DNA from 3 places in the Streptomyces sp. NPDC008238 genome. Region 1 is predicted to be linked to each of the others. Evidence: riboswitches for the same ligand, from Rfam matches in the RefSeq annotation. Region 1 holds a riboswitch; each other region holds the start of a gene.
The links. Region 1 has a riboswitch for thiamine pyrophosphate ahead of ACFZAU_RS15510 (purine-cytosine permease family protein). Riboswitches for the same ligand answer to the same signal wherever they lie in the genome.
Positions count from the first base shown of each region.

Region 2: it holds a riboswitch for thiamine pyrophosphate, as region 1 does, so the genes downstream of both, thiO (glycine oxidase ThiO) here and ACFZAU_RS15510 (purine-cytosine permease family protein) in region 1, are expected to answer to the same signal.
Region 3: it holds a riboswitch for thiamine pyrophosphate, as region 1 does, so the genes downstream of both, ACFZAU_RS26205 (thiamine ABC transporter substrate-binding protein) here and ACFZAU_RS15510 (purine-cytosine permease family protein) in region 1, are expected to answer to the same signal.

Region 1 is NZ_JBIBGK010000005.1:298,830-302,129, reverse strand. Features, by position in the region: gene ACFZAU_RS15515 (C40 family peptidase) at 1-804, shown strand, start outside; TPP riboswitch at 1,054-1,146, shown strand; gene ACFZAU_RS15510 (purine-cytosine permease family protein) at 1,137-2,543, shown strand; gene thiM (hydroxyethylthiazole kinase) at 2,641-3,300, shown strand, end outside.
Region 2 is NZ_JBIBGK010000006.1:37,483-40,782, reverse strand. Features, by position in the region: gene thiE (thiamine phosphate synthase) at 1-183, opposite strand, end outside; gene ACFZAU_RS16055 (Rv2175c family DNA-binding protein) at 248-613, opposite strand; gene ACFZAU_RS16050 (NAD(P)/FAD-dependent oxidoreductase) at 734-1,894, opposite strand; TPP riboswitch at 2,022-2,135, shown strand; gene thiO (glycine oxidase ThiO) at 2,131-3,279, shown strand; gene thiS (sulfur carrier protein ThiS) at 3,276-3,300, shown strand, end outside.
Region 3 is NZ_JBIBGK010000014.1:171,305-174,604, forward strand. Features, by position in the region: gene rlmN (dual-specificity RNA methyltransferase RlmN) at 1-1,000, shown strand, start outside; TPP riboswitch at 1,068-1,172, shown strand; gene ACFZAU_RS26205 (thiamine ABC transporter substrate-binding protein) at 1,164-2,252, shown strand; gene ACFZAU_RS26210 (ABC transporter permease) at 2,321-3,300, shown strand, end outside.

The DNA.
Region 1 (3,300 bases):
AAGCAGGTCGAGGACGCCCAGGACGAGGTGGCCCGCCGCCAGGCCGAGCTCAACGACCTCCGGGACGACCTGGGTACCCTGGCCAGCGCGCAGTACCGCAGCGGCGGCATCGACCCGTCGCTCCAGCTCTTCCTCTCCTCCGACCCGGACACCTACCTCGACAAGGCGTCCGCCCTCGACCAGCTGAGCACCAGGCAGGCCGAGGCGCTCCGTCAGATCGCGGAGAAGAAGCGCACCCTGGACCAGCAGAAGGCGGAGGCGGCGAGCAAGCTCGGCGAGCTCGACGAGACCCGCACCGAACTGGGCAGCAAGAAGAAGGAAGTCCAGGCGAAGCTGGCCGAGGCGCGGCAGCTCCTCAACTCGCTGACCGCCGCCCAGCGCGCCTCCCTGGCCGCCGCCGACGGCCGCGCCGACCGCACCAACGAGCGCGTGGACCTCGGCAACGACACGCCCGCCTCCTCGCTGGCCGCCGCCGCCCTCGCCGCGGCGAAGACCAAGCTCGGCTCGCCGTACGTCTTCGGTGCGTCCGGTCCGGGCTCCTTCGACTGCTCCGGCCTCACCTCCTGGGCCTATGCCCAGGCCGGTACCTACATACCGCGGCCCTCCCAGGGGCAGGCCAACGCCGGCACGCGGCTGTCGATGAGCCAGCTGATGCCCGGCGACCTCGTGCTCTTCTACGGCGACCTGCACCACGTCGGCCTCTACGCGGGCAACGGCATGGTCCTGCACGCGCCGCGCACCGGCACGTTCGTGCGGTACGAGTCCATCAACAACATGCCGTTCCAGTTCGGCGTCCGCATCTGACCTGCGGACCGGGCCGCAACAGGCCCGTCCCAGCCGGGCACTGACGTCCCGTCAAATAATGGGCCCCGCCGAGCGGGGCGCGCCGGGTGGTCGTTCCCGCTCGGTGCCGGCCGCCACGCCACGACATCCCCCGCACACACGCCCGCCGGTCCGCGGCACCGACGGCTCCCGACGCCACCCGACGCACCCGCGAAGGCCGAGGTGGGGGCCGTCCCCGCGGGCCGGCGCCGTCGGGTTACCCTGTCCCTCGTACCGGACACGGGGTGCCCCACCGGGGCTGAGATCACACCCGTCGAACCTGAACCAGTTCGTACTGGCGGAGGGATGTCTCCATGCCATTGGCGCATGTTTCCGGCGGTCTGCCCGCAGACGGCCGGCCCACCGTGTTCGACGGCCGCATGCCGGCCGCCGCGGGCGATCTCCGGATCGAGGCACACGGCATACAGCCGGTGCCCGAGAGCAACCGCTACGGAGGGCCGGGGCGCCTGTTCACCGTGTGGTTCGCCCCCAACCTGACCATGACCGGCGTGTTCACCGGCACCATCGGCATCGCCCTGGGCCTGGACTTCGCCACCGCGCTCGCGGCCGTGGTGCTCGGCACCGTGATCGGCGCCGTGCCCACCGCCTACCTGGGCACCTGGGGGAGCCGGACCGGCGCCGGGCAGCTCCCGCTGGCCCGGCTCGCCTTCGGCCGGGCCGTCGCGGTGCCCGGCGTCCTGCAGTGGCTGTCCTCGGTCGCCTGGGACGCGCTGATCGGGCTCTTCGGCGGTGACGCGCTGGCCCGGCTGTGCGGTCTGCCCTTCTGGCTCGGGGTCCTGGTGATGATGGTCGCGCAGGGCGCCCTCGGAGTCCTGGGCTACGAGGCCATCCACCGGCTGCAGATCGTCATGACCTTCGTGCTCGCCGCGGCCTTCGCGCTGATCGCCTGGAAGCTGCTCGACGGCGTCGACCCCGTCGCCACCGGCTCGGCCCACGGGGCCGACCGGGGCGGCGCGTTCGTCCTGACCAGCACCATCGCGTTGAGCCTGACCCTGTCCTGGGCCCCGTACGCCAGCGACTTCAGCCGCTACCTGCCGCGGAACACCTCCCGCTCGCGCATGTTCTGGTTCACCCTGGCGGGCCTGGTGGTGTCCTTCGTGGCCGTCCAGGCGCTCGGACTGTGGGGCGCGTCCGTCCTGACCGACCAGACCGCCGCAGGCGTGGCCGAACTGCTGGGCGGTGGGCCGCTCGGGGCGTTCGGACTGCTCGCCGTCGCCCTGGCCGCGCTGTGCAGCAACGCCATGAACGACTACAGCGGATCCCTGGCCCTGCAGACGGTCGGTGTGCGCGTGCCGCGCCCGGCGGCGGCCGCCTTCGCCGCCGTGCTGGGTTTCCCCCTGGTGCTGTGGATGCACGCCGCCGACACCACCGCCCGCTTCCAGAACGTGCTGCTGTTCGTCGGCTACTGGATCCCCGGCTTCGTGGCCATCGTCGTCGTCGACTGGTTCGCCCGGGCCCGGGCACGCGGGGGCGCCGAGATCGACCTCGCCGCCGAGACCGGCCGGCCGCAGCCCGGCTGGCCCGCCGGGGTCGCTTTCGTGGCCGCCTTCGCCGCCGCCGTGCCGTTCATGGACACCACCCTGTACGTCGGCCCGGTGGCGGAGGCCCTGCACGGCGCCGACCTCTCGTACTACGTGGCGTTCCTCGTGGCCCTCGCGGTGTACACCCCGCTGCGTCTGCGCCACCGCCCGCGGCCCTGAGCCGCCGCGCCCGTGCCCCGGTCCGTCCGTGCCCCGGCCGTACGGCACCGGCCGCGGGCGACCGCACACACCGTCCGTCACCCGAGGAGCGAACCGCATGTCCCCGACCTCCGCCGATCACGCCGCCCTCGCCGCGCAGGCGCTCTCGCGCGTGCGGGACCACTCCCCACTCGTGCAGTGCCTGACCAACTCGGTGGTGACGGGGTTCACCGCCAACGTCCTGCTGGCGCTGGGCGCGGCACCGGCCATGGTCGACATCCCGGGGGAGGCCGGACCGTTCGCCGGGGTCGCCTCGGGGGTCCTGGTCAACCTCGGCACCCCGCACGCCGAGCAGCGCTCCGCCATGGTCGAGGCCGCCCGGGCCGCCACCGCGGCCGGCACTCCCTGGGTGCTCGACCCGGTGGCGGTCGGCGCGCTCCCGGTGCGCACCGCGCTGGCGCGCGAGCTCCTGGAACTGCGGCCGACGGTCGTACGGGGCAACGCCTCCGAGATCATCGCGCTGGTGGGGGCGGGCGGCGGCGGCCGCGGGGTGGACTCCTCCCACGGTGTCGAGGCGGCCGGGGAAGCGGCACGGGCACTGGCCGGCGCGACCGGCGCCGTGGTGGCCGTCTCCGGACCCGTGGACCTCGTCACCGACGGGACACGGGTGGCGCGTGTCGCCAACGGTGACGCGCTGCTCACCCGGGTGACGGGCGGGGGCTGCGCGCTGGGCGCCGTGATGGCCGCCTACGCGGCGGTGGACGACGACCGGTTCGCC
Region 2 (3,300 bases), on a different contig from region 1:
GTCGCGCAGCTGGATGACGTCCACGCCGGAGGCCAGCACGGCGTCCGCGAACTCCGCGAACTCCGCCAGGCCTCCGTGGCGCTTGCGCGCGTCGGTGCAGAGGTAGACCCGGGCGTCGGCGAGCTGCGCCCTGATGCCGGCGCCCGTGCCGGTGCTCGTGCTCCTGCTCGTACGCGTGCTCATGCGGACGGGTCCCCCTCGGATGGCTGCGCGGTGGCGGTGGGTGTGGCGGTGGCGGGTCGTGCGGTCAGACGGCGAGCGCCTGGGCGCGGCGCTTCACCTCGGTGCCGCGGTTCTCGCGCAGCGCCTGGACGGGGGTGCCGGGCAGGCTCTCGTCCGGGGTGAACAGCCACTCCAGGGCCTCCGCGTCGCTGAACCCGTCGTCCTTGAGGACGGTGAGGGTGCCCGCGAGGCCCTTGACGATCTTCTCGTCGCCGATGAAGTCGGCGGGGATCATCAGCACCCGGTTGTCCCCGCGGCGCACGGCGATGAGCTGGCCTTCCTTGATGAACTGGCGGACCCGGGTCACCTCGACGCCGAGGCGTTCGGCGACGTCGGGGACGTACAGCCAGGAGGGGACGAGGGAGTCAATCTTTGCGTCGATCTCGGTCACAGGACAAGCGTGCCATCCCGGACCGACACCATGGAACCGCTCACGCCACTCGTTGCTCCGTCCTGACGGGTCCGCTACGCCCCGCCGACGCCGGCGGCCGCAGCCGGCGGCCCCCCGGGGTCAGACCACCGCGGCCCGGAGCTGGACCGCCGGGTCGGCCGCCAGGGCCTCGTCGAGGTGCGCGCCGCGGGCGATGAGCTTGCGGGCCTGCGCCAGGTCGCGGGGCCGCCCGACGGCGAACAGCGCGACCAGCTGCCCCTCGCGCAGCCACAGCACCGACCAGGCGGGGCCGTCCGGGTCGCCGCGCAGCAGCACGGGGTCGGAGTCGACGTGGTGCCCGGAGTACTGCACGAAGCGCCCGAACTGCTCCGACCAGAAGTAGGGGACGGGGTCGTAGGGCTCGTCACCGCCCAGGATGTTCGCGGCGGCCGTGCGGGGCCCCTGCACCGCGTTGTCCCAGTGGTGGATCAGCAGCCGCTCCCCGTACCGCGCCGACGGGAAGGAGGCGCAGTCACCGACGGCGTACACGTCCGGCACCGAGGTGCGCAGCCGGTCGTCGGCGAGGACCGAGCGGTCCGGCCCCAGGTCGACGCCGGAGCCGGCCAGCCAGCCGGTCGCGGGCCGGGCGCCGATCCCGACGACGACGGCCTCGGCGGCGAGCACGCTGCCGTCGGCGAGCCGTACGCTTCCGGGCTCGACGGCAGAGACGACCGCGCCGGTGCGCAGCTCGACGCCCTCCTCCGCGTACCAGCCGCGCATCCGCTCGGCGATGTCGGCGGGCAGCACCCCGGCGAGCGGCCGGTCGGCGGCCTCGACGACGGTCACCTCGCACCCGGCGTGGCGTGCCGCGGTGGCGAACTCGGCGCCGATCCAGCCCGCGCCGACCACCACGACCCGGTGCCGGTTTTCCAGCACCGGGCGCAGCGCGGTGGCGTCGTCCAGGGTGCGCAGCATGTACACGCCCGGCGTGCTCTCGCTGCCGGGGAGCATGACGGGTTCGGCGCCGCTGGCGAGGACGAGCTTGTCGTACGCGACCGGGCCCGCGTCGGTGAGGACCTGCCGCTCGTCGGGGCGCAGGCCGCTCGCCTGCCGCCCGAGCAGCAGTTCGACGCCGATGCCGGCGAAGTCGACGTCCAGGGCCGGGCCCTCCTCGGCGCCGAAGAGCACGCCCTTGGACAGCGGCGGCCGGTCGTAGGGGGCGTGCGGCTCCGCGCCGATCAGCGTGATGGTCCCGCCCCACCCCTGTTCGCGCAGGGACACGGCGGTCTGTACTCCGGCCATCCCGGCCCCGACGACGACGGCGCGCTGCTCGCTGCTGCTGGTCACGCGATCACCGTAACGCCGCGAGGGCGCCGCCCGCCGGTACCGGTGCCCTACTCGCCGCCGACGGCGCGTACTAAGGTGGGCCGGGAGAACTCGCGGGAGCCCGGCGCACCGGGCTGAGAGGGCGGCTGGAGCGGCCGCCGACCGTAAGAACCTGATCCGGGTCATGCCGGCGAAGGGAGGAGCGGGACATCATGCACCGTCATGACGTCGTCGTGGTCGGCGGCGGGATCATCGGACTGGTCACCGCGTGGCGGGCCCGTCAGCGCGGCCTGCGCACGGCGGTCGCGGACCCCGAACCGGGCGGCGGGGCCGCCCAGGTGGCCGCGGGGATGCTGGCCCCGGTCACCGAGGTGCAGTACGGGGAGCAGGCGCTGCTGGAGCTCAACCTCGCCGCGGCGCGCCGCTATCCGTCCTTCGTGGCCGAGCTGGAGGAGACCACGGGGCTCGACCTCGGGTACCGCACGTGCGGCACCCTCGCCGTCGCCCTCGACGCCGACGACCGCGCGCAACTGCGCGAACTCCACGCCTTCCAGCAGTCCTTGGGCCTCACCTCGGAGTGGCTGGGCGGCCGTGAGTGCCGCCGCCTGGAGCCGATGCTCGCCCCCGCCGTGCACGGCGGTCTGCGGGTCGACGGCGACCACCAGGTCGACCCGCGGCGGCTGGCCGCGGCGCTGGTGCGCGCCTGCGAGCTGTCCGGGGTGGCGTTCCACCGGTCGCGGGTGGCGCGGGTGGAGGTCACCAGCGACCGCGCGCACGGGGTCGTCCTGGAGGACGGCACGCGGGTCGCCGCGGGGCAGGTGGTGCTGGCCGCCGGGAGCCTCAGCGGGCGCGTCGAGGGGCTGCCCGCGCGGGTGCTGCCGCCCGTACGGCCGGTGAAGGGGCAGGTCCTGCGGCTGCGCGTGCCGCCGGCGTACGCGCCGTTCCTGTCGCGGACGGTACGGGCCGTGGTGCGCGGCGGCCACGTCTACCTGGTGCCGCGCGAGAACGGCGAGCTGGTCGTCGGCGCCACCAGCGAGGAGATGGGCTGGGACACCACGGTCACCGCCGGCGGGGTGTACGAACTGCTCCGCGACGCGCACGAGTTGCTGCCCGGCATCACCGAACTCCCGCTGACCGGGACGCAGGCGGGGCTGCGCCCCGGCACACCCGACAACGCCCCGCTGCTCGGCCGCGGCGCGCTGGACGGGCTGGTGCTCGCCACCGGCCACCACCGCAACGGCGTGCTGCTGACCCCGCTGACCGGCGACGTGATGGCCGAGGTCCTCACCGGCTCGGAGGTCCCCGCGCAGGCCCGGCCCTTCTCCCCCGACCGTTTCGCCCTCCAGGAGCAGCACGCATGACCGCGCCCGTCCTTCTGTCCG
Region 3 (3,300 bases), on a different contig from region 1:
GCTGGGCGAGAAGCCGTTCCGCGCCAAGCAGCTGTCGCAGCACTACTTCGCGCGGTACGCCGATGACCCCGCCGCCTGGACGGACATCCCGGCGGCGGCGCGGGGGAAGCTGGCGGAGGGGCTCCTGCCGGAGCTGATGTCCGTGGTGCGGCACAGCAGCACCGACAACGACACCACGCGCAAGACGCTGTGGCGGCTGTTCGACGGGACGCTGGTCGAGTCGGTCCTGATGCGCTACCCGGACCGGGTGACCATGTGCATCAGCTCGCAGGCCGGCTGCGGCATGAACTGCCCGTTCTGCGCGACCGGCCAGGCCGGCCTGGACCGGAACCTGTCGACCGGGGAGATCGTGCACCAGATCGTGGCGGGCATGCGCTCGCTGCGCGACGGGGAGATCCCGGGCGGGCCCGCGCGGCTGTCGAACATCGTCTTCATGGGCATGGGCGAGCCGCTCGCGAACTACAAGCGCGTCGTCGGCGCCATCCGCCGGCTGACCGACCCGGAGCCGGACGGGCTGGGGCTGTCCCAGCGGGGCATCACCGTGTCGACGGTGGGCCTGGTCCCGGCCATGCTGCGCTTCGCCGACGAGGGCTTCAAGTGCCGGCTCGCGGTGTCGCTGCACGCGCCCGACGACGAGCTGCGCGACACCCTGGTGCCGGTGAACGCCCGCTGGAAGGTGCGCGAGGTGCTGGACGCCGCGTGGCACTACGCGGACGTGTCCGGGCGCCGGATCTCCATCGAGTACGCGCTGATCAGGGACATCAACGACCAGGCGTGGCGGGCGGACCTGCTGGGCCGGCTGCTCAAGGGTCGCCGCGTCCACGTCAACCTGATCCCGCTCAACCCGACCCCCGGCTCGAAGTGGACGGCCTCCCGTCCCGAGGACGAGCGGGCCTTTGTGGCGGCCCTGGAGGCGCACGGCGTGCCGGTCACCGTCCGGGACACCCGGGGACAGGAGATCGACGGCGCCTGCGGTCAGCTGGCGGCTTCCGAGCGCTGACCTGCGCTTGCTATGGTGACGGTCGTTTGCGGCCGTTTGCCGCGACGTCACGCAGATCACACAAAAGAACATCCGACAGGGGAGCGCGGAGAGCGCTGAGAGTGCGGCACGGCCGCAGACCCTCGGACCTGATCCGGGTCATACCGGCGTAGGGAGTCACCACATGAGCACTACCCGTCGGCGTGTGGCCGGCACCGCACTGGCCGTCGCGCTCGGCGCGAGCGCGCTCGCCGCCTGCGGCGGCGACGGCGACACCGCCAAGGACAAGGGCGCCGCCGCCTCCAAGACCGTCACCCTGGTCAGCCACGACTCCTTCGCCGCGTCGAAGGACGTGCTGAAGGCGTTCACGGCGCAGACCGGCTACACCGTCAAGGTGCTGCGCGGCGGCGACGCCGGCGCCGCGCTCAACCAGGCCGTGCTGTCCAAGGGCAACCCGCAGGGCGACGTCTTCTTCGGTGTCGACAACACCCTGCTGTCCCGGGCCCTCGACAACGACCTGTTCGAGCCGTACGAGGCCAAGGACCTCGACAAGGTGCCCGCCGCGCTCCAGCCGGACGCCGCGAAGCACCGCGTCACCCCGATCGACTTCGGCGACGTCTGCGTCAACTACGACCGGAAGTACTTCACCGAGCACAAGCTCCCCGTGCCGGAGAGCCTCGACGACCTCGTCAAGCCCGCGTACAAGGACCTGCTGGTCACCGAGAACGCCGCCACCTCCTCCCCGGGGCTCGCCTTCCTCCTCGCCACCACCGCGAAGTACGGCGACGGGGGCTGGGAAGCGTACTGGAAGAAGCTCAAGGCGAACGGCGTGCAGGTCGTCGACGGCTGGGAGCAGGCCTACTACGACACCTTCTCCGGCGCCGGCGGCGGCAAGGGCGACCGGCCGCTGGTCGTCTCGTACGCCTCCAGCCCGCCCGCCGAGGTGCTCGCGCTGAAGACGCAGCCGCAGGAGGGGCCGACCGGTGTCGCGACCGGCACCTGCTTCCGGCAGGTGGAGTTCGCCGGCCTGCTCAAGGGCGCCGGGAACCCCGAGGGCGGCAAGGCGCTCGTCGACTTCCTGCTGAGCCGCGCCTTCCAGGAGGACATGCCGCTCAGCATGTTCGTCAACCCCGTGCGGGACGACGCGAAGCTGCCCGAGGTCTTCACCAAGTACGCGCCGGTCGTCGCCGACCCGGCCACCGTCGCCCCGGAGAAGATCGCCGAGAACCGTGAGCAGTGGGTCAAGTCGTGGTCCTCGCTCGTGCTGAAGTAACGAAGGACGCCGGGGGGCGGCGCGCCGGGGCGGCGGCCCTGCGGCCGCTCGCCGTACGGGTCGGCCTGATGGCCGTGCCGGTCGCGTTCTTCGGGCTGTTCTTCGGCTACCCGGTCGCCGCCATCGTCGCCCGCGGGCTCCGCGAGGGCGGACGGTGGCGGTTCGGTCGGTTCGCGGACGTCCTGGGCGAGCCCGACGTCCTGCACGTGCTGTGGTTCACCTGCTGGCAGGCGGCCGCCTCCACCGCGCTCACCCTGGCGATCGCGCTGCCCGGCGCCTACGTCTTCGCCCGCTTCGACTTCCCCGGCAAGCAGTTGCTGCGCGCGGTGGTGACGGTGCCCTTCGTGCTGCCGACGGTGGTCGTCGGCTCGGCCTTCCTCGCGCTGCTGGGGCGCGGCGGGCTGCTCGACGAACTGTGGGGGGTGCGCCTGGACACCACGGTGTGGGCGATCCTCCTCGCGCACGTCTTCTTCAACTACGCGGTCGTCGTACGGACCGTGGGCGGGCTCTGGGCGCAACTCGACCCCCGGCAGGAGGAGGCCGCGCGGGTCCTCGGCGCGGGACGCCTCACGGCCTGGCGCAAGGTGACGCTGCCCGCGCTCGCCCCCGCCGTCGCCGCGGCGGCGCTGATGGTCTTCCTTTTCACCTTCACCTCCTTCGGCGTCATCCAGATCCTCGGCGGCCCCACTTTCTCCACCCTGGAGGTGGAGATCTACCGCGAGACCGCCCAGTTGCTGGACCTGCCGACGGCCGCCGTGCTGACCGTCGTCCAGTTCGCCGCCGTCGCGGCGATCCTCGCCGTGCACGCAGGGACGGTACGGCGCAGGGAGGGCGCGCTGCGCCTGGTGGACCCGGCCCGCACCGCCCGGCGGCCGCGCGGCGCCGGCGAGTGGGGACTGCTGGCAGGCGTGCTCGGGGTGGCCGCGCTGCTGATCCTGCTGCCGCTGGGCGTGCTCGCCGAGCGTTCGCTGCACGGACCCGACGGCTACGGCCTCGGCTACTACCGCGCGCTGGGTTCGGTGGCCGGAAGCGGCGGCACGTTCCTGGT